DNA from 4 places in the Pseudoalteromonas tunicata genome. Region 1 is predicted to be linked to each of the others. Evidence: predicted binding sites of a transcription regulator. Region 1 holds the regulator's gene; each other region holds the start of a gene.

Region 1 (5,734 bases):
TTGTTCAGCATCAGGGCCTTCACAGGTGACCTTAACTTCTTTACCTTGGCTGCTTTCTAATAATAGTAAGCCAAGCACGCTGTCGGCTTCTGCTGATTTTTGATCTTGTTCTAATGTAATGCTGGCATCAAAGCTCGCTGCTAGTTGCGCTAACACTGTAGCTGCGCGTGCATGTAAGCCGAGTTTATTTTGAATTAAAAAAGTATTTTGACAGCGCATATTATTTCTCTTGTTCGCGATGGTGAACTTTGACATTTTTGTGGCTTCGGCTGAAGTTATCGGCCAGTGTTTGAGCCAGATACACTGAGCGATGTTGACCTCCGGTGCAGCCAATCGCTATGGTTAAATAATTACGGTTATTGCGTTCTAAATGCGGTAGCCAAGTTTGTAAAAACGTTTGAATTTGCCAAGTGAATTTATGCACTATGCTGTGACTGGCTAAAAAGTCTTTTACTGGTTGATCAAGACCTGTGAGTGGTTTTAGCAGTGGTTCCCAATGGGGGTTAGGTAAAAATCGTGCGTCAAACACATAGTCAGCATTTTTTGGAATTCCGTGTTTAAAACCAAACGATTCAAATGTAATAATCAGTTGATTGTCTTTTTTACCCAGCACTCGCGCTCTGATTGCTTCGGCTAACTGATGTACACTTAGATCACTGGTATCGATAATGATATCAGCCCTTGAAACCAGCACATCAAGTAATATTTTTTCTTCTTTTATGGCAGCATCAAGAGGCTGGGAATTTATTGAGAGTGGGTGCAAGCGTCTGGTTTCTGAAAAGCGACGAATTAACGTATTGTCGTCACTATCTAAATAAAATAATGTAGGCTTGGCAAATTCAGGTAAATATTCCAAAATCTCGTTAAATTCTTGCTGAATTTTAGGAAGATTTCTGACATCAATACTGACCGCTATTTTGTCGTAACTATCTGAAACACTGCGAACTAACGAAGGAAGTAAATTGACTGGAATGTTATCAACAGCGTAATAACCCAAGTCTTCTAATACTCGTAATGCAACCGACTTCCCTGATCCTGAACGGCCACTAATAATAATAAGTTGCACTGTACTTCTCCTTCTGTGGTTACGCTGCGTCAATAATCAAAAACAGTTCCTCGTCGGATTGCGCGGTGCGTAATTGCTTACAAAATTGTTTGTCATTCAGTTTATCAGCTATTGCAGCAAGCGTCTTTAGATGGTTATGTGATTCTGCATCAGGTACGAGCAGTGCAACAAAAATATCAACCGGTTTATTATCAATGGCATCAAAGTCGATGGCTTCTTGATTGACCAATAATATGGCTAAGCTTTCACTTAACCCTGCTAAGCGGCCATGAGGGATTGCAATACCCCTGCCAATTCCTGTGCTACCGAGTTTTTCACGGTTCAGTAAGGCGGTTAAAATTTCTTGTTCTGATAAATCAGGAAGCTTTTGATGGGCAAGTTCACTAATGTGTTCAAGAATGCGTTTTTTGCTATGAAAAAGGACTGCAGCTTTGGTGCAGTCCTTAGAAATAAAAGAATTTAATTTCATGGTTAATGACGTGAATTTTTCTCTTTATGTTTAATAACTTGACGATCTAATTTATCAATTAGGGCATCAATGGCGGCGTACATATCTTCATGTTCTGAAGTGGCAAACAATTCGCCTCCCGTAACATGTAATGTTGCTTCTGCTTTTTGAACTAGTTTTTCAATATCTAAAATAACATGCACGTTATTGATATGATCAAAGTGCCTCTCGAGCTTAGCGAACTTGTTAGTGACATAGTCTCTTAAAGGTTCTGTAATTTCTACGTGACGACCAGTTAAATTAAGTTGCATAAGCATTTTCCTTCTATTAAACGCCTCAGATTAAACTTTTTCTCTGATTGGACGGGGGAATGGATAGCGATTCGCGGTATTTTGCGATAGTTCGTCTAGCCACGTTAATTCCTTGTTCTGCCAATATATCTGCAATTTTGCTATCACTCAAAGGTTTAGTTTGGTTTTCTGCAGCTACCAGCTTTTTGATCAGTGCTCGAATTGCTGTTGATGAACACTCACCTCCATTTTCAGTGCTGACATGGCTTGAGAAAAAGAACTTAAGTTCATAAATACCGCGAGGGGTATGCATAAACTTTTGAGTTGTAACACGAGAAATTGTTGATTCGTGCATTTCTACCATTTCAGCAACATCATTTAAAACCATTGGTTTCATGGCTTCGTCGCCATGTTCAAAAAAAGCTTGCTGCTGTTGTACGATACAATTTGCTACTTTGAGCAAGGTATCGTTGCGGCTTTCAAGACTTTTAATAAACCATTTTGCTTCTTGTAAATGAGAGCGAATAAATTGACTGTCTTCACTCGATTTTACTGAACGGCTCATTGCCGCGTATTGATCATTCACTCTGATTTTAGGCATGCTATCTGAGTTTAGTTCAACCACCCAACGACCTTTAATTTTTTTCACCGAAACATCTGGAATAACATATTCAGGCTGTTCGGTATTAATGCTATCAGCTGGTTTTGGGTTAAGCGTATGAATGAGTGTCATGATTTCTTTAAGCTCTTCTTCTTTGAGCTTAGTTTTTTTCATAAGAGTTCGATAATCACGTGCCGCTAAAAGTTCAATATGTTGCTGAACAATTTCCTTGGTTTGTGCCAGCCAAGGGGTATCTTTTGCAAATTGATTAAGTTGAATAAGTAAACATTCTGGGAAGTTTCTTGCAGCTATTCCAATAGGATCAAATACTTGAATGCGTTTTAATACCGCCTCCACTTCATCTAGCTCAACCGCTAACCCATCACTGCCTTCACCAATGCTGTCACAAATATCTTCGGTTGAAAGGGTTAAGTAGCCATCATCGTTAATGGCTTCTACGATGGCAATGGCAATTGCTTCATCGGTTGGGCTAAAACGAGTTAAACGCAGTTGCCACATTAAATAGTCATGTAATGTTTCGCTGGTGCTACCTTGATAAATGGTATCGTTGTCAGGAGCGGGGCCTGATGAGGTTGAAGGACCGGCACTAATATATTCATCCCAGCCAACATCCATAGGTAATTCGTCAGTGAGTGAATCTTTATTGAGTGCATCTGAACTTTCTATTTCAGCATCTGCCGTTGGCTCAAAGTCCGAATCATAATTATCGTTTTGAAACTCTTGGTTTTCGTTATTTTCGGTTTCGTTGTTATATTCGGTTTCTTCAAGCTCGAGTAAAGGGTTGCTATCAAGTGCTTCTTGAATTTCTTGTTGAAGATCTAAAGTGCTCAATTGCAGTAAGCGAATAGCTTGCTGCAATTGTGGGGTCATTGTAAGTTGTTGCCCAAGACGAAGTTGTAATGATTGCCTCATTGACGCCTAACAATCCTTTTAGTTATTAAAATAGATGGCACTTAGTTACGAAGTAAACTAACTATAGCTTGAATTGTTCACCTAGGTAAACATCGCGTACTTTTTGATTTTCGAGTACTTCTTTTGGTGTTCCAGTTGCGATTAATTCGCCATGAGAAACAATGTAAGCTTTTTCACAAACATCTAGGGTTTCTCGTACGTTATGATCTGTAATCAAGACACCAATACCACGTTTTTTTAGGTGGCGAATAATTTTCTTTATATCTATCACTGATATTGGATCAACACCAGCAAAAGGCTCATCAAGCAGAATAAATTTTGGTTCGGCGGCTAAAGCGCGAGCAATTTCGACCCGGCGCCTCTCTCCACCTGAAAGCGCCATACCTTGGCTGTCTCTGATATGACAAATATTAAATTCTTCAAGTAGATTATCGAGTTGCTCTTCACGTTGTGTCTTATTGAGGCCTTTACGGGTCTCTAAAATAGCCATGATATTTTGATAAACAGTCAACTTTCTAAAAATTGAGGACTCTTGTGGTAGATAACCAATCCCTAAGCGTGCGCGACTATGCATGGGAAGTAATGTGATGTCTAGATCATCAATGGTGATCAGGCCTTTATCACTTGGCACTAAGCCTACTATCATGTAAAAAGTGGTGGTTTTTCCTGCTCCGTTAGGGCCAAGTAAACCAACAATACTGCCTGCCTTTACTTCAATGCCAACATTTTTAACAACTTGGCGGCCATTATAACTTTTGGCAAGTTGAGTGGCGGTTAATGTTGTCATTTTTTATCCTTTTCAGGAGCGGTTAAAATTGTACGCACTCGTTGGTTTGAGTTTTCAGCCTTTTCAGCGCTAATAAGTTGCTGGTTAATATCATAAATTATATTTTCGGCACTGATTTTTTGGCCGCTTTGGGTAATGGAAGCATTGCCTGAAATGGTCAATATTGCGCTGGCAACGTCATAACTTATTTCGTCGGCACTTGCGGTGATTACATTACCATCTGGCAAGGTTTCTGAATATCTTGCAGGGTGGCCTCTGGCGATTAATAACTCTTTATTTTCACCTAATTCTGCGCGGCGATAGGCTTCTAAAAAATCAGCTTTTATAATGCGTTTTCCATGGGTCACTTCAACATTTTTCTCAAAAATAACCACGTTTCTTTTTAATTCAGCTTGTTGTTTATCGGCATCAATTAATACTTGGGATTTTTCATTATTGGCCGAGCTAAAAAAGCTCATGCTTAATAATGCTAAAATAAGAATAGGTTTATTGGTCATAATAAATAGTCTGTGTATGGTTGATGAGTTCAATAACTTCGGACTCAAAGTTCGCAATAAGCCCTTTACCTGTGATTAAGATATTTGGCCCTGTAATTTCAACTGGTCGTTCTGATTGCATGGTGGAATGTGTAATATCCACTTCAATATAGTCAGCTTTAATATTTTGTAGCATGGCAGTTTTATCTAAATTAACAGCTTCAACATTCACTTCTAATATGAGTTTTTTACTTTCATACAAAGTTGCCTCAGCTGCACTTATTTCCCAAATTCCATTTTTAGAATAAAGCGTAAAAACTGGTGCAGTAAAATGGGTAAAACCTAAGTCTTGGTATTGCTCCATTTTAGTTGCTGATACCTTGTGGCTAATTTTACCATCGCTATTAAACACGGTTTGTTTTAGCTCTGTTGCAATGTAGTCAGGTTCTGCAACATCTGATTTTTTTTGCGTGATTTGCTGCTGCGGCTGAATAAAGTAGGGATACCAGAGCCAACTCATTAACGCTAGGAAAAAAATACTAAGGCTGAGGCGCGCTAAATTCATGCACTGATACCTTGGCTAGTTAAAGGGTGACCTTGGCTTAACATCAGTAAGTCGGTCAGTTCTCTTACCGCACCATATCCGCCACGCATCATAGTGGTGTAGTGAGATATATGCTTAATAATGGGGTGAGCATCATTCACTGCCACGGCAAAGCCAACTTTTTCCATAACTGGAAGGTCTGGGCTATCATCGCCAATATAAGCAATTTGAGCATCAGTTAAATTAAGTTTTTGTTTTAAATCATCATAAGCAATCAGTTTGTTTTCTTGGCCTTGATAAATATGAGCAACGGTTAAGCTTTTCATGCGATTTTCAACGATATTTGATTGGCGACCAGTGATCACAGCAACAGCAATACCTGAGTTTATTAATGCTTTAATACCAAATCCATCTTTGGTATTAAACGCCTTTAACTCTTCACCATTATTACCTAGATAAATACAACCATCGGAGAAAACACCATCAATATCACAAATCAGCAGTTTAACTGCGGCAGCTTTAGTTTTTACATGCTGGCTGATAGGCTGGTAAAGTAGCTCAAACGTCATTAAATCACTCCTGCACGTAA
Region 2 (5,734 bases), 700 kb from region 1:
TTTATATCTCCATGAGCGGCGCAAAACAAAATTTACTCGGAGTTGCGGTCAATGCCAATAATTTGGCTAACGCAAAAACCGTTGGATTTAAGTCTGATTTTGAGCAAGCCCGTTCGATGCAAGCATTTGGCGAAGGCTTACCAACGCGCGTTTTTGCAATGGAAGAGCGACCTGGTTCTAAAATGGCAATGGGCGCTTTATCAACCACAGGGCGCAATCTTGATGTTGCTGTCAGTGGCGGCGGATGGTTGGTCGTTCAAGATCAAAACGGTGAAGAAGCCTTTACTCGTGGTGGCAATTTACAGATCACCAGCACAGGGCAATTACTCACCGCTAAAGGCGAAGCTGTGATTGGCGAAGGTGGTCCGATTATCCTGCCGGTGCCGCTTGAAAAAGTTCAAATCAGCACCGATGGCACTATTCAAGTCCGGCCACAAGGCGCGCCTGCTAGCTTTTTAGAAGATGTGGAGCGCTTAAAAGTTGTCGTACCACAAAATCAAAATTTACTCGAAAAAGGCTTAGATGGTCTGTTTCGTCCAAAAGATAAATCGACCTTTAAAGATCAATGTGACTTTTGTGACACCAATTTAGAAGTGCAGGTAATAAGTGGCGCGTTAGAAATGTCGAATGTTAACCCAGTTGATGAAATGGTTGGCATGATAGCGCATCAGCGCCAGTTCGAATTACAAGTCAAGATGATGAAAACAGCAGAGAAGATGGACGAAAGTCAGGCTTCTTTATTACGAATTATTTAGTAGTTGACGGAGAATAAATTATGCATCCGGCATTGTGGATTAGTAAAACCGGGCTTGACGCCCAACAAACTGATATTTCGGTTATTTCAAATAACTTAGCGAATGCGAGTACTGTTGGCTATAAAAAGAGCCGCGCAGTATTTGAAGATTTGCTTTATCAAAATATTAATCAACCAGGTGGTCGCTCGTCACAAGACACCGAAATGCCTTCCGGGTTAATGCTCGGTGCGGGTACTAAAGTAGTCGCCACGCAAAAAAACTTTTCTCAAGGCAATATGATCACCACAGATAACTCGATGGATTGGATGATCCAAGGTCAAGGTTTTTTTGAGGTGTTATTACCCGACGGTAGTTTAGCGTATTCACGTGCTGGCCAATTTACTACTGATGGTGATGGCCGAGTGGTGACATCGGGTGCTGGTTTTCCTGTACAGCCTGAAATGAATGTTCCTAATGATGCGCAGTCACTTACTATTTCACAAGACGGTGAAGTATCGGTGCGTGTTCGTGGTCAGGCCGATAACGTGGTCATTGGACAGCTCACGATTTCGGATTTTATTAATCCATCAGGTCTTGAGCCGATGGGGCAAAATTTATTTACCGAAACAGCGGTAAGTGGTGCGCCCATTCAGGGTAACCCCGGTGCCGATGGCTTAGGTGTCATTGTACAAGGTGCGCTTGAAACATCGAATGTAAATACCACCGAAGAATTAGTGAACTTGATTGAAACCCAACGTATTTATGAAATGAACTCAAAAGTAATTTCATCAGTTGATCAGATGTTGAACTTCATTAATCAACAACTTTAAGCAGTAGGAGAGGGTCATGAAAAATACTCTAATTAGTTTGTGTGCTATTTTTCTCTCAGTTGGCTGTGTGTCGACTGGCAATCGCAATGTTATTGTCGATGATCCTTATTTTACCCCTATTCCAGCAGAAGCTGAAACAGAACCTATGGTGCAAACCGGTTCCTTATTTGATGCTTATAATTCAAACGATTTATACAGCGATAAAAAAGCGGTTCGTGTTGGCGATATCATTACCGTCATGCTTAATGAGTCAACTCAAGCATCTAAAAGTGCCAAAACCGAAAGCGGCAAAGCGACTGATATTGCTTTAAACCCACTCGTTGGCCTTGGTGGCAAAAACGTTAATATTGGTGGTCAAAGTATTGAGTTGGGGCTCAAGTCCGATTCCTCATACAAAGGGGATGCAAAGTCCAATCAATCTAACAGCTTAAGCGGTAATATTTCAGTTAATGTGATGCGTGTTTTACCCAATGGTAATTTAATGATCCGAGGCGAAAAGTGGCTCACGCTAAATACGGGTGAAGAGTTTATTCGTTTAGAGGGGGTTGTTCGTGCATCTGATGTTGCTGCCGATAATACTGTGGAATCAAATCGTATCGCGAATGCCCGTATTCAGTATTCTGGTAAAGGGGATCTTCAAGATGCTCAAAGCAGTGGTTGGTTGTCGCGCTTTTTTATGAGTGCATTATTTCCTTTTTAAGGGGAAGTTAAATGAAAAATTTTCTATGCTCAATCGCGCTATTTTTATTACTCTTTAGCACCGCGAGTGTTGCTGAGCGCATCAAAGATGTTTCAATGGTTGAAGGGGTGCGAGACAATCAATTGGTCGGTTATGGTTTAGTGGTAGGTTTGCCTGGTACCGGTGAGCAAAGCCGATTTACCGAACAAACCTTTAAAGCTATGTTAAGTGGTTTTGGTATTGCATTACCTGATAATTTAAAACCTAAAATTAAAAATGTTGCAGCCGTCGCGGTGCATGCAAAATTACCCCCTTTTATAAAACCTGGGCAAACAATAGATGTCACAGTGTCATCTATCGGCAGTGCGGGCAGTTTACGTGGCGGTACATTGTTACAAACTTTTTTAAAAGGGATTGATGGTAATGTCTATGCGATTGCTCAAGGTAGTCTTATTGTCAGTGGTTTAGGAGCTGAAGGTGGAGATGGCAGTCGAATTTTAGTTAATACGCCAACCGTTGGTAGAGTGCCAAATGGTGCAACTGTTGAGCGAGCTGTGCCAAACCCGTTCTCACAAGGTGATTTTATTACTTTCAATTTGCATCGCCCAGATTTTACCACTGCAAAACGATTAGCCGAAACCATCAATAATTTGGTTGGCCCTAATTCAGCTAGTGCACAAGATGCAGCATCGGTTCGGGTTATTGCACCTAGGGATGTATCGCAGCGAGTTGCGTATTTATCAACCCTTGAAAATCTTGAGTTTAAACCGGCAGATACGTCAGCCAAAATTTTAGTTAACTCACGAACTGGCACTATTGTGATTGGTAAAGATGTTAAATTACAACCCGCTGCGATTACTCATGGTGGTTTAACGGTCACAATTGCAGAAAACCAAGATGTCTCTCAACCAAACCCTCTTGCAACGGGCGATACGACGGTCACAACACAAAGCATTATAGATGTTTCTCGAGATGACTCGCGGGCCTTTGTATTTAATCCTGGAGTCAGTTTAGATGATTTGGTGCGAGCAATTAATGAAGTTGGCGCGGCGCCGGGGGATTTAATGGCTATTTTAGAGGCACTTAAAGAAGCTGGGGCAATAAGTGGCCAGTTGATTGTCATTTAGCGGCAAAACCGAGTATTTAATTTTGTAGCAATTAATAAAAACGGGCTAGTTAAGCTCGTTTTTTTATTTTTAGTTTGGCTCAAAAAAAGTTATTTTTTTGCTTTTCAACCAGCAGTATAAATTTTTATTAATTAAATCAGTCTATAACCTCGCTTTTAACTTGGCATTTCAATTGCATTGACCTTGTTATGTTCCCTTGTGTCAACAAACCGTTATGAATGAAATAAATCACGCTTCGCCCAGTAGTTATTTTGACCTCAATAGTCTTAATGATCTGCGACATGACGCTAAAAGTGGTCAAGGAAATGAAAAAGAAGCACTGCGAAAAGCGGCGCAACATTTTGAATCTATTTTCATGAATATGCTGCTCAAAAGTATGCGTAAAGCCAATGAGGCGTTTGAATCAGACAGCCCTTTTAATAGTGAATCGACCAAATTCTACCAAGACATGCACGATCAACAGCTAACGATGGAGCTTTCTTCTAATGGCTCGTTAGGGTTAGCGGATTTAATTGTTGAGCAATTAAGCCCAGATTATAAGAATTATCGCCCAGCATCTACTTTGCGCGCTGATGCCACATTGAATAATCCTGTTGCGTCGTTAGCTGAAGGTGAATCAATCAAACGTACCACGAATACGGCACTACCGACTTGGATTAATCAGCAATTTTTAGCAGCGCAAAAAGCGCAAGCAAAACTTGATGAGCAAACGAGTGAAGTCAGCGCTGCGAGTAATTCAGCTCGTCCCGAGTTTGACTCCCAAGAATCGTTTATCGAATCGCTGTGGCATAAGGCTAAATCGGCTGCTGAAAAACTCAATCTTAATCCTGCGGTAATGATTGCACAGGCAGCGCTCGAAACTGGCTGGGGTAAACATATTATCAATACGCCAAATGGTGAATCGAGTAACAACCTTTTTAACATCAAAGCCGGTGGCAACTGGCAAGGTGACTCTGTAAAAAAAGTAACGTTGGAGTATGAGGACGGCATTGCGGTGAAGAAAAATGCCGCATTTCGCGCTTATCAAAATATCGAAGAAAGCTTTGATGACTTTGTTAATTTTTTATCGTCAGGAGGCCGTTATCAAGAGGCATTAAAAGAATCTAATAACATGGAGCGCTTTTTGCATAAGTTACAAGAAGCAGGTTACGCCACAGACCCAAATTACGCGAAGAAAATCATCGGGATCCTAAATAGTGATGGTTTACAGCAGGGGGTGAAGCGAATGTTAAGTAACGAAGTAGCAAAGTTTACGGAGTAAATTTAGATGAGTTTTGGGATTCTTGGAACGGGTGTTTCTGGCTTAGCGGCCGCACAAAAAGGGCTCGATACCACGGGCCATAATATTGCCAACGTGAATACCACTGGTTATAACCGCCAAACGGTAGAACAAATATCGACCGTTGGTATTCCATTTGGTGGCGTATTTCTTGGTAATGGTACTCAAGTTTCTTCCATTTCTCGGGCTTTTAATGAGTTTTCGTATACTGAAGTAATTTATAACAAAAGCCAATTTAACTATAACAATACCCAAACAACGAATGCCAGCCGACTCGATAATTTTTTAGCCAATACTGACACAGGGATCACTAAAAGCATTGAAGAGTCATTTAATGCCATCAACGGTATTACAGAAGACCCAACTATTATTTCTGCGCGAAATGTGTTTTTAAGTTCAGCTGAGTCTACGGCTAAACGGTTTAACAACATGTTTAGTGAAGTAGAGCAGCAGCATTTAGGTAATATTAATCAAGAAATTAAAACCACTGTTGCCGCAATTAACGAAATCACAGCTCGAATTGGCCAGTTAAATGGGGAAATAGCGGTTGCTAATTCGGTCGCTGAAAATGGTTTTCCTGCCAATGATTTACTCGATAAACGCGATTTATTGGTTAGTCAGCTCAGTGAGAAAGTACAGGTAAACATTATCGATTTACCTGATGGCACCATTAATTTAACTGTTGGCACCGGTTTAACGCTAGTGGCGGGCACATTTGCGGTGCCGCTATCGGTTGAACGTAATGAATTTGATAGCAACAAACTTGAAGTAGGCATAGCTCCAACGCCTGGCGCACCGAATAAAGCCATTGTTACCAACCAACTTGATGGTGGTTCACTTGGCGGCTTATTTAAAATTCGTGAAGAGTTATTACTACCTGCTATTCGTGACATGGGCAAAATTGCCATAGCTTACGCTGATGCATTTAATCGTCAGCAATCACTTGGTCGTGATTTAAATGGCGATGAGGGAACTAATTTATTTAAAGATATTAATGACCCTCAAGTTGCGCTTACTCGAACGCTTAATTCAAAACAAAATCCAACAGCCAGTGATTTTTCAGTCAATATCACCAATGCCTCTTT
Region 3 (5,734 bases), 1.4 Mb from region 1:
CTCATTGCGCTCAGTAGCCAGCCACTGTTTTTATCATAATAAAATTGACCATACTTTTTGATGTTTTGCCAAGGGGTTGCAATGGCTTTTCTTAAAATGAGAGATAAACAAAGTAAGCGGATAGGTACAAATTCAATTAAATAAATCAGCGTATCTACGGGGCGCAATAGCGGGCTATTAATAGGCGTTTTTTTCGACCAAGTTTGACGAGTTATTTGCAATAAACGATAACCAAGGGCGACATAAGCTCCAAAAAACAAATATAAAAATACGATCACAAAATAATGACGAGCAAAGCGTAAGGTGAGCGTTTCAATGCTTGCTTTAATAATACCAAGAGATGATAACGTATCGGTTTGCCTTCTTAACCAAGGCTTTAAAATATCCCTCGCGGTGGATTTTTGATTATGCATTAGTAAAGATGGAATTTTAGCTAGGCTTTGTTTTAGCGGTTGAAAATCAAGGCTGATATACAAAATGAGCCCTGCAAACCACTGTGGATAATGTGCAAAAGAGATAATGCCGAAACACAGGGCCAATACCAGTGCTGCGGGTAAAACAGCACCCAAAGTGCCAGCCAAATATTGATACCAAGTTGGATTATTGGCTTGATAAATACGGGTTCTGATGTTTTGGATGATGAGTTGATAAAGCGTCAGCGGGTGGTAGCTCTTAGCGAGTGGCAAAAAGCGCTCAGCGCAAATTGCCACCAGTAAGATGATTAAGCCCAAAAAAGGTTGGACAAAATCGAGAGACACTTACAGGCTCACACCTTGTAAGTTATTAAGTAAAGCAGTAACCATTTTTGATGAGTTCTCTGAAGCCGTCACTAAATAAGCTTCAAACGAATCTGGTGATTCTTTACCAGCAATATCCGATAACGAGCGAATAACCACAAATGGAGTATTCAATTGATGGCAAGTTTGCGCGATAGCAGCGCCTTCCATTTCTACTGCAAGCATAGTTGGGAACTGTGAGCGTGTAGTCTCAATGCGCACAGGATCACACATAAACGAATCACCAGTACAAATTAACCCAGTCATGGTTTTGATATTGCCAAGGCTTTCAATCGCCTTTTGTGCTGCACTAATCAGCGTTGGGTGAGCGGCAAATCCTGCCGGCATCTGCGGTACTTGGCCAATTTCATAACCAAAAGCGGTGACATCGACATCGTGGTGACGCACTTCTGATGAAATCACAACATCACCTACATTTAAGCTTTGTTCAAAACCACCGGCTGAACCCGTATTAATTACACAATCTGGGCTAAAGCGTTCAATTAATAATGTCGTTGCAATACAAGATGCTACTTTACCAATGCCTGATTGCACTAAGGTAACGGTTTGATCAGCAAGTAAGCCAGTAAAAAAAGTAAAACCTGCAATTTGTGTGCTTGTTACGTCTGTCATCGCGTCGCGTAAAATAGCAACTTCAGGCTCCATAGCGCCAATAATACCAATTTTCATAGAGAGTTATCCTAAATCAAGATGGGCTGATTATACTGCTTCAAGATAAAAAATGCGAAGTTACGAGCGAAGTGTTTTGGTCTTTAAATAAAAAAGTCGCCATAGGTTTGGCGACTTTGATTGCTTCGTTTTAGGTTTAAACCTGAGCAAGTGCCGTTGAGTTGCTTGCTTTTATTTGTGTCGGCGATAAAACTGCCGGACGCATAATCGTTTTTGCTTTTACAATAGGTTGACGTACAGCCTTTTTGCCAAGTTTAAATAAAATAGCTTGGCGCACTTCTGATGATTTATATCCTGCTTTTACTTTCATACGGATGTGTGGAATCCCTGCAGATTCAAGTGCCCCGCCAACAAACCAGTCTTTTTGCGCTTTATGGCCTTCTTTATTGTTGTTATTGACTAAATCAATTGCAGCAACAATATTGAAGTTTTGTTTATCCAGTAAAACAAAGTCTAACTGTTTGTTTTTAGCTTTTGCTAAAGCCATTCGTTTAGATTTGACTGATATTCCTGATTTAAAATCAATAATATCAACAAGCTTTACTCGACTGACAATTTTGTAATCTTCACCAACAGATTGCTCGAGTAGAGCAAGAAAAGATTTTTCGACTTGAGTGAATAAGGTTGATTTACTTTTAAAGGGGTAGGGATTACCGTTATCTGTCATTCGACCTGCAATCACCGCAGCAATGACAACTAAAATTAAGATTGATAACAAGACAAATTCCATAGAAACTCCAAGACAACAAATTGACACTTGAATTCTTTAAGCACTTTTTGTGCCAAATTATCTGTGTCAAATGTAATAAAATCGAGGAGTTATCTGGGACAGCAGAAGGTCAAGACCTGCTCTATATTCAATGTCGCTTTAGGCTCGGTATCCGTTGGTAATACCTTTGACTGCAATACTGACAGCGTCATGTGCATGAAGCGACTCGTAATGATTGACTCGTAACCAAAAATCAGCAAAAGAGGTGTTTTGGTTTAATACGTGTTTAACTTTTCGTGCCGCATCTTCGCAAAACATTAAGTTTTGACCATTTAAACGAGCAAACTCTTGTTCATCCTCACGTTTTACTGCAGCTTGAACAGGGGTTTTAAGTTCATTTTCCAGTGCATCAACTAAACCCAAAATATCAAACTCAGAGCTAGTGTTTGCTAATTTCACTTTAATTTGAGCCACAGAGCGCTGTGAGTGAGGTGTGGCAACAATGCCTTGGGTTGTTCCTAACCAGTCTAGCACTTGTGCTTTATCTACCGCCGATTCAGTAAAGCGTTGTTCAAACGATTGCTGAATCAATTGGCGGGCTAACGCTGCCGAACAAGGGCATGTTGATGAATAAGTTACAGCAACGCTCAATTCTAAAGTAACGGCATTGTCTTTAAATGTTGCATTTATTTCAACTGGATAGGCTTTCCAGCCAGTTTTACCACTTAATAATGAACTGCGACGTAAATGATAATCAAATTTAAGATTAACTTGCGCTTGATTGCTGAGGTCATTGTGGCTACTAATAAATTGATCAAGCAAACCGCATAGTGATTGCGGGGTGAGCGTAGTTTGGTTTGACAACTCATCTAATGCTAAATACAAACGAGACATATGAATGCCTTTTGCTTGTGGGTCGGTTAAATTAACAAAGGCTTCTGCTTTGGCTGAAACATGCTGCTCAGCACAATGTTTGCTGCTTACCATTAAAGGTAACTCAATTTGGCTCATGCCAACCCAATCTAAAGTACCTTCTTGTAATGCCTCGGCTGTGTGGGCAATGTCAGGCATGATTTTTTGCATTGGTGGTGTACTCCAAAATAACCGGTGCGGAAAAACGCGCCATTCTACAATAAAATTTGCAGCGGTGCTGTTTTTCAATAGTGAAAAAAAGCCATGTTTGTGCAAAATACCTTACAAATTTACTCAAGTATTATTGTGTAGTGAAGTTAAAAACGATAAACAGCATAAAAATTAGTGTATTAAGGCAAGTTAAATTCAATTTAAAGATAAAATCATCGAGGATCTAAGGTATATTCTTTTAACTAACCAGAGTTATTGATAGAATAGGGTTTGCTATTGTGCGTGCATTATTACTGCCGATTGTTTAACCTAAATTATTTAAAAATAATAATAAAAATGGTGTTTTTTGATGAATATTCGTAAAACTAAGCCCCTCGCTAATCTGTTTTTTGGTCTTTCTACCATTTTTTATTTACACACTGGCGTTGCACAAGAGCAAGCCAGTTTGTTTTTGTTTGGTCAAGAACTTGAAGTTTGCTCAAGTGAAAATACCCAATTTTGCGCCAAAAGTAAAATAACAAAAGGTTTTGACGAGTCAGCAAAACTAGGCCCTATTTACGCGATTACCGATGAAGCGATTTCTCGTTTATCTGATATTAACTGGACTGAGCAACCTGAATTAAAAGCGCAAACAATAGCATTGTTAAAAGCGATAAAACCCGAAATTAATGATAAACAACTCTCCGAGCGAGACTTTGTGAGAATTCTTCGTCGCAGTTCATTTTCTTATGGCGATGAGATATTTAAAGGGCGTGATGTTTGGTCTGGTTTATTTGAATTTGAAAAAAATAATCTATTTGATTTATTAGAACAAAAGCAAAGTAATCGTTCAGCTAAGCGTTTAAAAACTGAGGTTGATTTAGCATCAACAGAAAATGAAACCGCCATGTTAGCTTACCAGGCGTTTTACCAGCAAGCTAAGCAAGTTGCAGGTTCTAAGCGAAAGCCGCGGGTTGCTTTTGTAACTGGTGGTAATCGCGATCCTTATCAAAAAGTTGATTATTATTACGAGTTATTTAACCAGTTAGGTTTTGAAGCAATTTGGTTGCCGTTAGATGCAGCAATGCAAACAGTCATGTCGGTTAAAGATTATGATAACAATGCCTGCGATAGTCTTTCACAATTACAAGTACAAAAACTCGCCAGTTTTAGACGTGATATTCTGTATCCCGATTTATTTAATCAGCAGCTCACCTTGTGTAAAAAGAAGGAGGGTTTAATCAATGAGTTAAAACGAGCTGATGCGATTTATATTGCCGATGGTAGCCCGTTACTCACTTCTCATGCTTTTTATACTCCTACTGGAGAACCAAGTGTCGAGTTATTAAAAATCAAAGAGATGCTAGCAAATAACCAACTGATAGTCGGCGTTGAAGGCCAAACGGTAAACATGCTTGCCAGTCAAAATGTTATTTTATCAGGCGAGGGCGTACAAACGTTTGTTGAGCCAACAACAGCGATTTTTAATGCTTCTGAAGCATGTAATCTTGGTGTTGACTGTATTTCATTAGAAGCCGAAAGAACACTTACTTATTTAAACCAAGGCATATTGGATTTATTTCCATACGGTATTTTAGATAATCAAATCACCTCTTTAGCCCGTGAAACTCGCCTATTAAAGACGGCATACGCCACCAAAACTCGTTTTGCTTTTGGTTTAGAAAAACAAACAGCGGTTTCAATTGCCATTGAGCATTCAGAAAAAGGCGATAGCCTTAATTTAGAAGTGATTGGTCGTGGCGGCATCTGGGTATTTGATACCAAAAACGGTAATTTACAAACAGGTTCAATGGCGAGTGATGAGTTTGTTAGTCATTACTTTACCCATCAAGATAAATTTATGTTTAGAAATAACGCGGTATCTCATGATATTGCTAGTTGGAAAGTTGCCACGCGATTAAATAGTGCAAATCCAACGGTTACTTCAGCTCAGCCTTTTGCGCGAAATAACTTTTATAAATTTAATCAAATGCTGTGTAATACAGGTGCATCTTCGGCGCAGGCAAATGGTCAACTGCAAGAAATAAACTATACTTTGCAATTGGTTAAAGATGCAAGTAGCACCGCTAGACAAGGTGCTTTATTACTTGATGGTCGAAGCGAAACCGTTTGTTCATTTAGTGGTGTGAGCAATAAAATATTAGTTAATTAGCCTGCTTTTATTCTAATTGTGCAGGGAAAGAGCATGACTCACATATGATTGAATCGTCGTTAAGCCCTTGGGCTCGTTTAATATCTGCCTTTGTTGCTAAACTCGGCGTGATGCGCTCAAGTGTACTGCTCTATTTTTTTTGTTTAGTCTGTGCACTTATTCTTTCTTCTACCTATTATTATATTCTTGATGGCGCCATCGCTTGGTTTAATGTGCTTGGTGTGATGGTGTTTTTTGCTTTAACGGCACCGTTTTTTGTTTATGTCATTATTGAGCTTACCCAGCAGCTTCACGCTTCATTTGCTTACCTCGAAAATGCGACCT
Region 4 (5,734 bases), 1.5 Mb from region 1:
AGCTCAGACTCATCGGAGTCAAAATTAGCTAAATTCTCATGATAAGGCTCAAGATCATCAAGTTGAGGATTACTCTCTTGTTCTGAGGATGGCTTTTGCGTCTCTAAGTCTGTTGCATCTAGCTCTTCTGTTTCAATGTCATTATCTGATACTTCTTGAGGGTTAGGGTCATCTAACGAATCGAGTAAATCCCTCATATCATCAGAGCTATCAGCCTGTTCTAACTCATCTAATGAATCAGAATCTAAATCAGATACCAGCTCATTTTCATCTTCAATCGATAAATCATTTGGTGTATCCAGCTCATCGCTAGTTTGAACGTCATCTAACAGAGGATCATCTAATGAATCGAGTAAATTATCGATGTCACTTAAATCATCAAGGCTATCTGAGTCATCATCTGCAGGTGCTTCTTCAACTGCAGATGCCTCTAAAGTCTCTAACTCTGTTTGACCCTCAATTTGCTCATCAGCATCGAGCTCATCTAACGTATCGAGTAAATCATCGTCAGGCGCTAACTCAGCGTTTTGAACAAAATCGCTCTCATCGTCCTGATCAGAAACTAAACTATCAAGACTCATCGAGTCATCTTCAGCGTCAATATCATCAGCCAGAGGCTTATCTAATGAATCGAGTAAATCATCAAGCTCGTCTAAATCACTTAACTCATCCTCTTGCTCAATAGGAGTTGTTTCATTTTGTGCAATCAGTTCATCTAGTTCTTGCGGTAGTTCTGTTAAGTCTTGAGTTAATGGCGTATCAGTGGCGCTGAGTAAATTATCGATATCATCTAAATCATCGACTATGTCGGTTAGTTCAGGGTCTGCAATAAGATCGTTATTGTCGTCTAATAAGCCATCAAGATCATCTAAGTCATCGACTAATGCATCATTAGTTGTATCAAGTAAGCTATCTAAATCCTCGAAGTCATCAGTTATGCCATTTACTTCATTATTGCTATCAATATTGATTTCAATATCAGACGAAACACTAGACGCCTCATCGGTAGAATCTAAAATATCATCTAACTCATCATTAGCTGTATCGAGTAAATTATCTAGGTCATCAGTTAAGTCATTGGTTTCATTATCGCCATCAATATTGATTTCAATATCAGGCTCAGAACTTGGTGCTTCATCAATAGCATCTAAAATACTATCAATATCGTCTAAGTCATCATTACTTAAATCTACCGATGGTACTGAGCTTGGCTTATTTTTTTCAGTATCATTTACAGCATCAAGTAAACTATCAATGTCATCAAAATCGCCACCGAGCTCATCTGCATCACTAGTGGGTAGGTCATTATCAAGTAACGTATCATCATCTGATGCAAGCAAATCATCAATTGCTTGCTCTGTCATCGGCTGACTGTCTAATAAGTCGTCAATATCAGCATTATCAAGCGCCTCATCCGCTTGAACTGAATTTAACAAATCGTCAATGTCATCTAAGTCACTGGTTAAGTCATCACTGTCATCTTGTTGATTACCTTCAAGTAATGAATCAATATCATCATCTTTTACTGGCGTATTTGATGCGCTGAGTTCATCCATAATGCCGTCAATATCAACATCATCAACCACATTATCATCAGGCTCTAACTCTTCAGGTATATCTATTTCTATATCGGTTTCAGGTAATAAATCATCATCACTGTCAAAATCTTGTTGCAGTAATGCATCGATATCATCTTCGTTTAAAATATTGTTTGGATCGATGGCATCTGATTCTAGATCAGGCACTAAATCATCGAGTTCATCCGAACCATCATCAAAAATTAAATCGTCGCTAAGTAAACCATCTAACTCATCTTGATTTAGCAGTGAGTCACCTTCAAAGTCATCTAAATCTAATTCAGGTTCATCCTCTTCATACAAGATATCATCAGGCTCTGGCAGCATGTCGTCATTATCGTGTACATCATCAAGCTGAATAGAGTCATTAAGTAGATCATCAAGCGTATCATCTGCAAGGCTGTCATCGATACTCATCAAATCAGGTGAATCTGTTTCAAATGGCGGAGGTGGTGGCGCAGGCGCTACGGCTGGTTTTGGTGTATCAAAAATATTTTCAGGCTCTTGCGCACCAGCTTTGCGATTGCGAATATATAAATACCCACCCACTAACATCATAATCGCAGGGACTGAACCCAAGAAAATCCAAGTGAGCGGATCTGAAATAAATTTTGACCAACTAAATCCAGCTTCTTTTTCTAACATCTCTGCTTTTTGCTGGGCTAATAACTCATTTTGCATCGACAGCATTTCACGCAACTGCTGCTGAATTAAACTATCGTTACCCAGTTGTTCTTTCACGCCGTCAAGCTCAGAAGAAATATTTTCAAGCTGCGATTTTAACTTATTATTTTCCGCTAAAATGGTTTCAACGTTATCGACAGATTCTTTAAATTTCTTTTGTAAATCAACAAGGCGAACGCTTTGATCTTGTTTTAGTTCATCTAGTTCTTTTTTTATTTCTTGCTTCGCATCTTCAACATCAGACTGACGCGCCTGTGTCATTTTTTTCTCAACCAAGTTAATTGTTGAGCTATCTAACGTGCCATTTTTCTTTTTTTCCCACATGGCATCGTCTTTATCCGATTTTTGACGGGCAAGTTCAGGTTCAATGCTGCGAATTTCAGCCAAAGATGGGATTTTTAAATAAGCACCATCACGAATGTGATTAATGTTTTTATCAAGAAAAGAATCTGGATTTTTTTCGTATAAGGCCTGCATAACTTGATAGATCGACACTGAATTATCAGGACGAATTTTCACTGCAATACGCCACAAAGTATCACTTTCTTTTACAGGGCCAAATGAGCGACCTTGTTCACCATAGTCAACACCTTTGGGGCCTTTTAATCGAGTGCCTTCACCACTAGCCAAATTTGGTGTTACCACCAGCACTGACATTAAAAGTAAAATTGAGGCTAAACCACGCATGCTATTCCTTTACTTTCTGAAAATATGTTCGACCAAACGACATTGATTAATCAAACAGGGTTATTTATAAATTTGCAAGCTTCGTTCCAATCTCAAACTATAAACCAGATGATCGCGAATATCCATTGAAAGACTTTAAGAATGAATGCCTTAGATGAGTAAAACTGAATTTCGTAACAAAAAAATGAAATAAACAATTAACTTTTCAGTTACAGGAACAGATAAATTGATAGATTTGAATCAAATCCAGCTATTTATCAACCAAATAGCGTGAACCTTATTTTAAAACTTAAGATTAGAGTTTTGGTACTCTTTACCCATGATGTTGTTTTGCGCCACACAATTGTATTTTCTGGCTGCTTTGTTATAGCAATAAGTGCATTGACTGACTGTAAGCGGCAATAATTGCCACCTTCGTTTAGCAATAAAAAAGCAGGTTTTCACCTGCTTTAATAAAAATACAAACCTAGCAATCTTTGGTTTTAATCACTCACTTATTGTTATAAGTACGATTCAATCAGTGCTTCTGCTATTTGCACGCTATTTGTTGCTGCGCCTTTACGCGTATTATCAGCCACAACCCACATATTTAAACCATGCGGATGACTAATATCTTGACGTAAACGACCGACATATACCGTATCATTACCACTTGCGTCAGATACTGGTGTTGGGAAGTCATCTGCAGCATCAATCAACTCAACGCCCGGTGCATCACGCAATAACTCTTTGATATGCTCAAGGTCGTATGGCATACGCGTTTCAAGATGAATTGCCTCAGCATGACCAAAAAAGACAGGGACACGTACCGCAGTTGGATTAATTGCAATTGTGCTATCGCCGAGAATTTTTTGCGTTTCATTAACGATTTTCATTTCTTCTTTGGTATAACCATTGTCCGTAAAATCATCAATTTGTGGGATAACATTAAAAGCGATTTGTTTTGGGAATACTTGATTATCCATCGGGCGCGCATTCATGAGATTAGCGGTTTGTTTTGCTAATTCATCGACCGCTTCTTTACCTGCCCCCGATACAGCTTGATATGTACAAATATTAATTCTATCAATGCCATATGCATCATAGACTGGCTTAATTGCTAATAACATTTGAATGGTTGAACAATTTGGATTGGCGATAATATTACGGTTACGATAGTCTTCTAGACTGCTTAAATTGACTTCTGGTACCACAAGTGGAATATCAAAATCATTACGAAATGCTGATGTATTATCAATCACAATACAACCTGCTTCTGCCGCTTTTTCTGCGTACTGTAATGATACTTCACTGCCCGCTGAAAAAATTGCAATATGCGCAAGGCTAAAATCAAAATTAGCTACATCTTGCACTTCAATGTCTTGACCATCAAAACGAATATCTTCCCCAGCGCTGCGGCTACTTGCTAACAAATACAAGGTATCAACAGGAAATTTACGATCAGATAATGTTTCAATGATTTGACGACCCACTAAACCGGTCGCCCCTAAAATAGCAATATTATATTTTTGTGACATGAAGTTACCTTAAATCAAATTTTTACGAGTGCCGATATTAAAACCGAGCTGTTCAAGCATCTGTGCTTGCGAAGTTGTTGCACATTCGATTGTCAGAGCACTGAACTCTCTGCGCGTCGGATAATGCTTTCTGAGATAATCGAAACCTTTTAGGTCTAATAATTGAGTCATTAAACCGTGATCGCGGCGCACATCATACACACTATGAACCAAGTTAATAATATCTGATGCGCAAAATGTCTCAGTTATTTTGATATGGCTGATTGCAGGCGTCGGCAAAAAGTCACTTAACTGGTAACGGGGTAAATCTCCCGTTAGCTGGCATAATGCATGATAGAGCATTTCGGTACCACGAGCCTTCCCTTCAAGAGTATGACCTGCAATATGGACTGAACCAAATTTAACTAGTTGTAAGAGCGACTTGGCAATATTAGGTTCATTTTCCCACACATCTAATACTGCAGTTAGAGTATTCTCTTGTTCAAGATGTGCCAATAATGCTTGGTTATCAATTACATCCCCCCGACTTGCGTTGATGACAATTGCATTGTCTTTAATACTTTTTAACGTTGTTTCATTGAGCAAATGACGTGTAGAAAAAGGGCCATCTTTGACAAGCGGTACATGAAAGCTAATCACATCAGCTTGCGCTAAAAGGGTTTCATAACTGACAAACGGATACTCGGACTCCGTTTGTGCCACAAAAGGGTCACACAGCAATGTTTTGATCCCCAAAGCGGTTAATTTTTTATGTAAACGACTGCCAATATTTCCGACACCAACAATGCCTACCACTTTATCAGCCAAAGCAAAATGTTGCTGCTGAGCCAATGCACATAAGGTACTTATGACATATTCAGCCACTGCCACCGCATTGCAGCCTGGCGCATTGGTAAAGCGAATGTTTCGTGCCTCAAGGCATGCCTCATCAACATGATCCATACCAATTGTTGCCGTGCCAATAAACTTTAATTTATTGGCCTTCGCTAAAACAGCATCATTGATAGTAGTCACTGAGCGAATTAATAATGCATCAACATCATGGAGTTGTTCTGGCTTCAAATGACGGCCATCAAAACGCTCAACGTCGCCTAAATGGGAAAAATAGGCTTCGACCAAAGGCATATTTTGATCCGCAAGAATTTTCATTCACTCTACCTTTTGAGTTGTAATGCTCGCTATTGTAACTGAGATAAGCGAGCCAATCAGTAATCATCAGTAACAAAAAAGCCGCTTTACAGCGGCTTTTAATGTTAATTAGCAAAATAA

What was found. Region 1 encodes sigma-54, which starts transcription at its own class of promoters, with help from an activator protein. Its sites were predicted from a motif close to GTTGGCACGNNNNTNGNNT; they were not measured.
Region 2: flgJ (flagellar assembly peptidoglycan hydrolase FlgJ) is a predicted target of sigma-54. The motif match lies at 3,530-3,548, and genes of this name have one in related genera.
Region 3: PTUN_RS04705 (DUF2726 domain-containing protein) is a predicted target of sigma-54. The motif match lies at 2,235-2,253, and genes of this name have one in related genera.
Region 4: PTUN_RS05440 (FimV/HubP family polar landmark protein) is a predicted target of sigma-54. The motif match lies at 3,021-3,039, and genes of this name have one in related genera.

What each region holds. Positions count from the first base shown of each region.
Region 1 covers NZ_CP011032.1:3,622,263-3,627,996, reverse strand. Annotated here, with positions in the region: gene PTUN_RS16450 (HPr family phosphocarrier protein) at 1-219, opposite strand, end outside; gene rapZ (RNase adapter RapZ) at 221-1,066, opposite strand; gene ptsN (PTS IIA-like nitrogen regulatory protein PtsN) at 1,086-1,535, opposite strand; gene hpf (ribosome hibernation promoting factor) at 1,538-1,825, opposite strand; gene PTUN_RS16430 (RNA polymerase factor sigma-54) at 1,851-3,338, opposite strand; gene lptB (LPS export ABC transporter ATP-binding protein) at 3,400-4,125, opposite strand; gene lptA (lipopolysaccharide transport periplasmic protein LptA) at 4,122-4,622, opposite strand; gene lptC (LPS export ABC transporter periplasmic protein LptC) at 4,612-5,166, opposite strand; gene kdsC (3-deoxy-manno-octulosonate-8-phosphatase KdsC) at 5,163-5,714, opposite strand; gene PTUN_RS16405 (KpsF/GutQ family sugar-phosphate isomerase) at 5,714-5,734, opposite strand, start outside.
Region 2 covers NZ_CP011032.1:2,921,338-2,927,071, reverse strand. Annotated here, with positions in the region: gene PTUN_RS13325 (flagellar basal body rod protein FlgF) at 1-755, shown strand, start outside; gene flgG (flagellar basal-body rod protein FlgG) at 776-1,564, shown strand; gene flgH (flagellar basal body L-ring protein FlgH) at 1,581-2,264, shown strand; gene PTUN_RS13310 (flagellar basal body P-ring protein FlgI) at 2,276-3,370, shown strand; gene flgJ (flagellar assembly peptidoglycan hydrolase FlgJ) at 3,585-4,631, shown strand; gene flgK (flagellar hook-associated protein FlgK) at 4,638-5,734, shown strand, end outside.
Region 3 covers NZ_CP011032.1:1,020,591-1,026,324, forward strand. Annotated here, with positions in the region: gene PTUN_RS04695 (cobalamin biosynthesis protein CobD/CbiB) at 1-758, opposite strand, end outside; gene mtnN (5'-methylthioadenosine/S-adenosylhomocysteine nucleosidase) at 759-1,466, opposite strand; gene PTUN_RS04705 (DUF2726 domain-containing protein) at 1,603-2,196, opposite strand; gene folE2 (GTP cyclohydrolase FolE2) at 2,335-3,258, opposite strand; gene PTUN_RS04720 (type 1 glutamine amidotransferase family protein) at 3,608-5,410, shown strand; gene arcB (aerobic respiration two-component sensor histidine kinase ArcB) at 5,455-5,734, shown strand, end outside.
Region 4 covers NZ_CP011032.1:1,188,647-1,194,380, reverse strand. Annotated here, with positions in the region: gene PTUN_RS05440 (FimV/HubP family polar landmark protein) at 1-2,948, opposite strand, end outside; gene PTUN_RS05435 (aspartate-semialdehyde dehydrogenase) at 3,449-4,465, opposite strand; gene PTUN_RS05430 (4-phosphoerythronate dehydrogenase) at 4,475-5,614, opposite strand.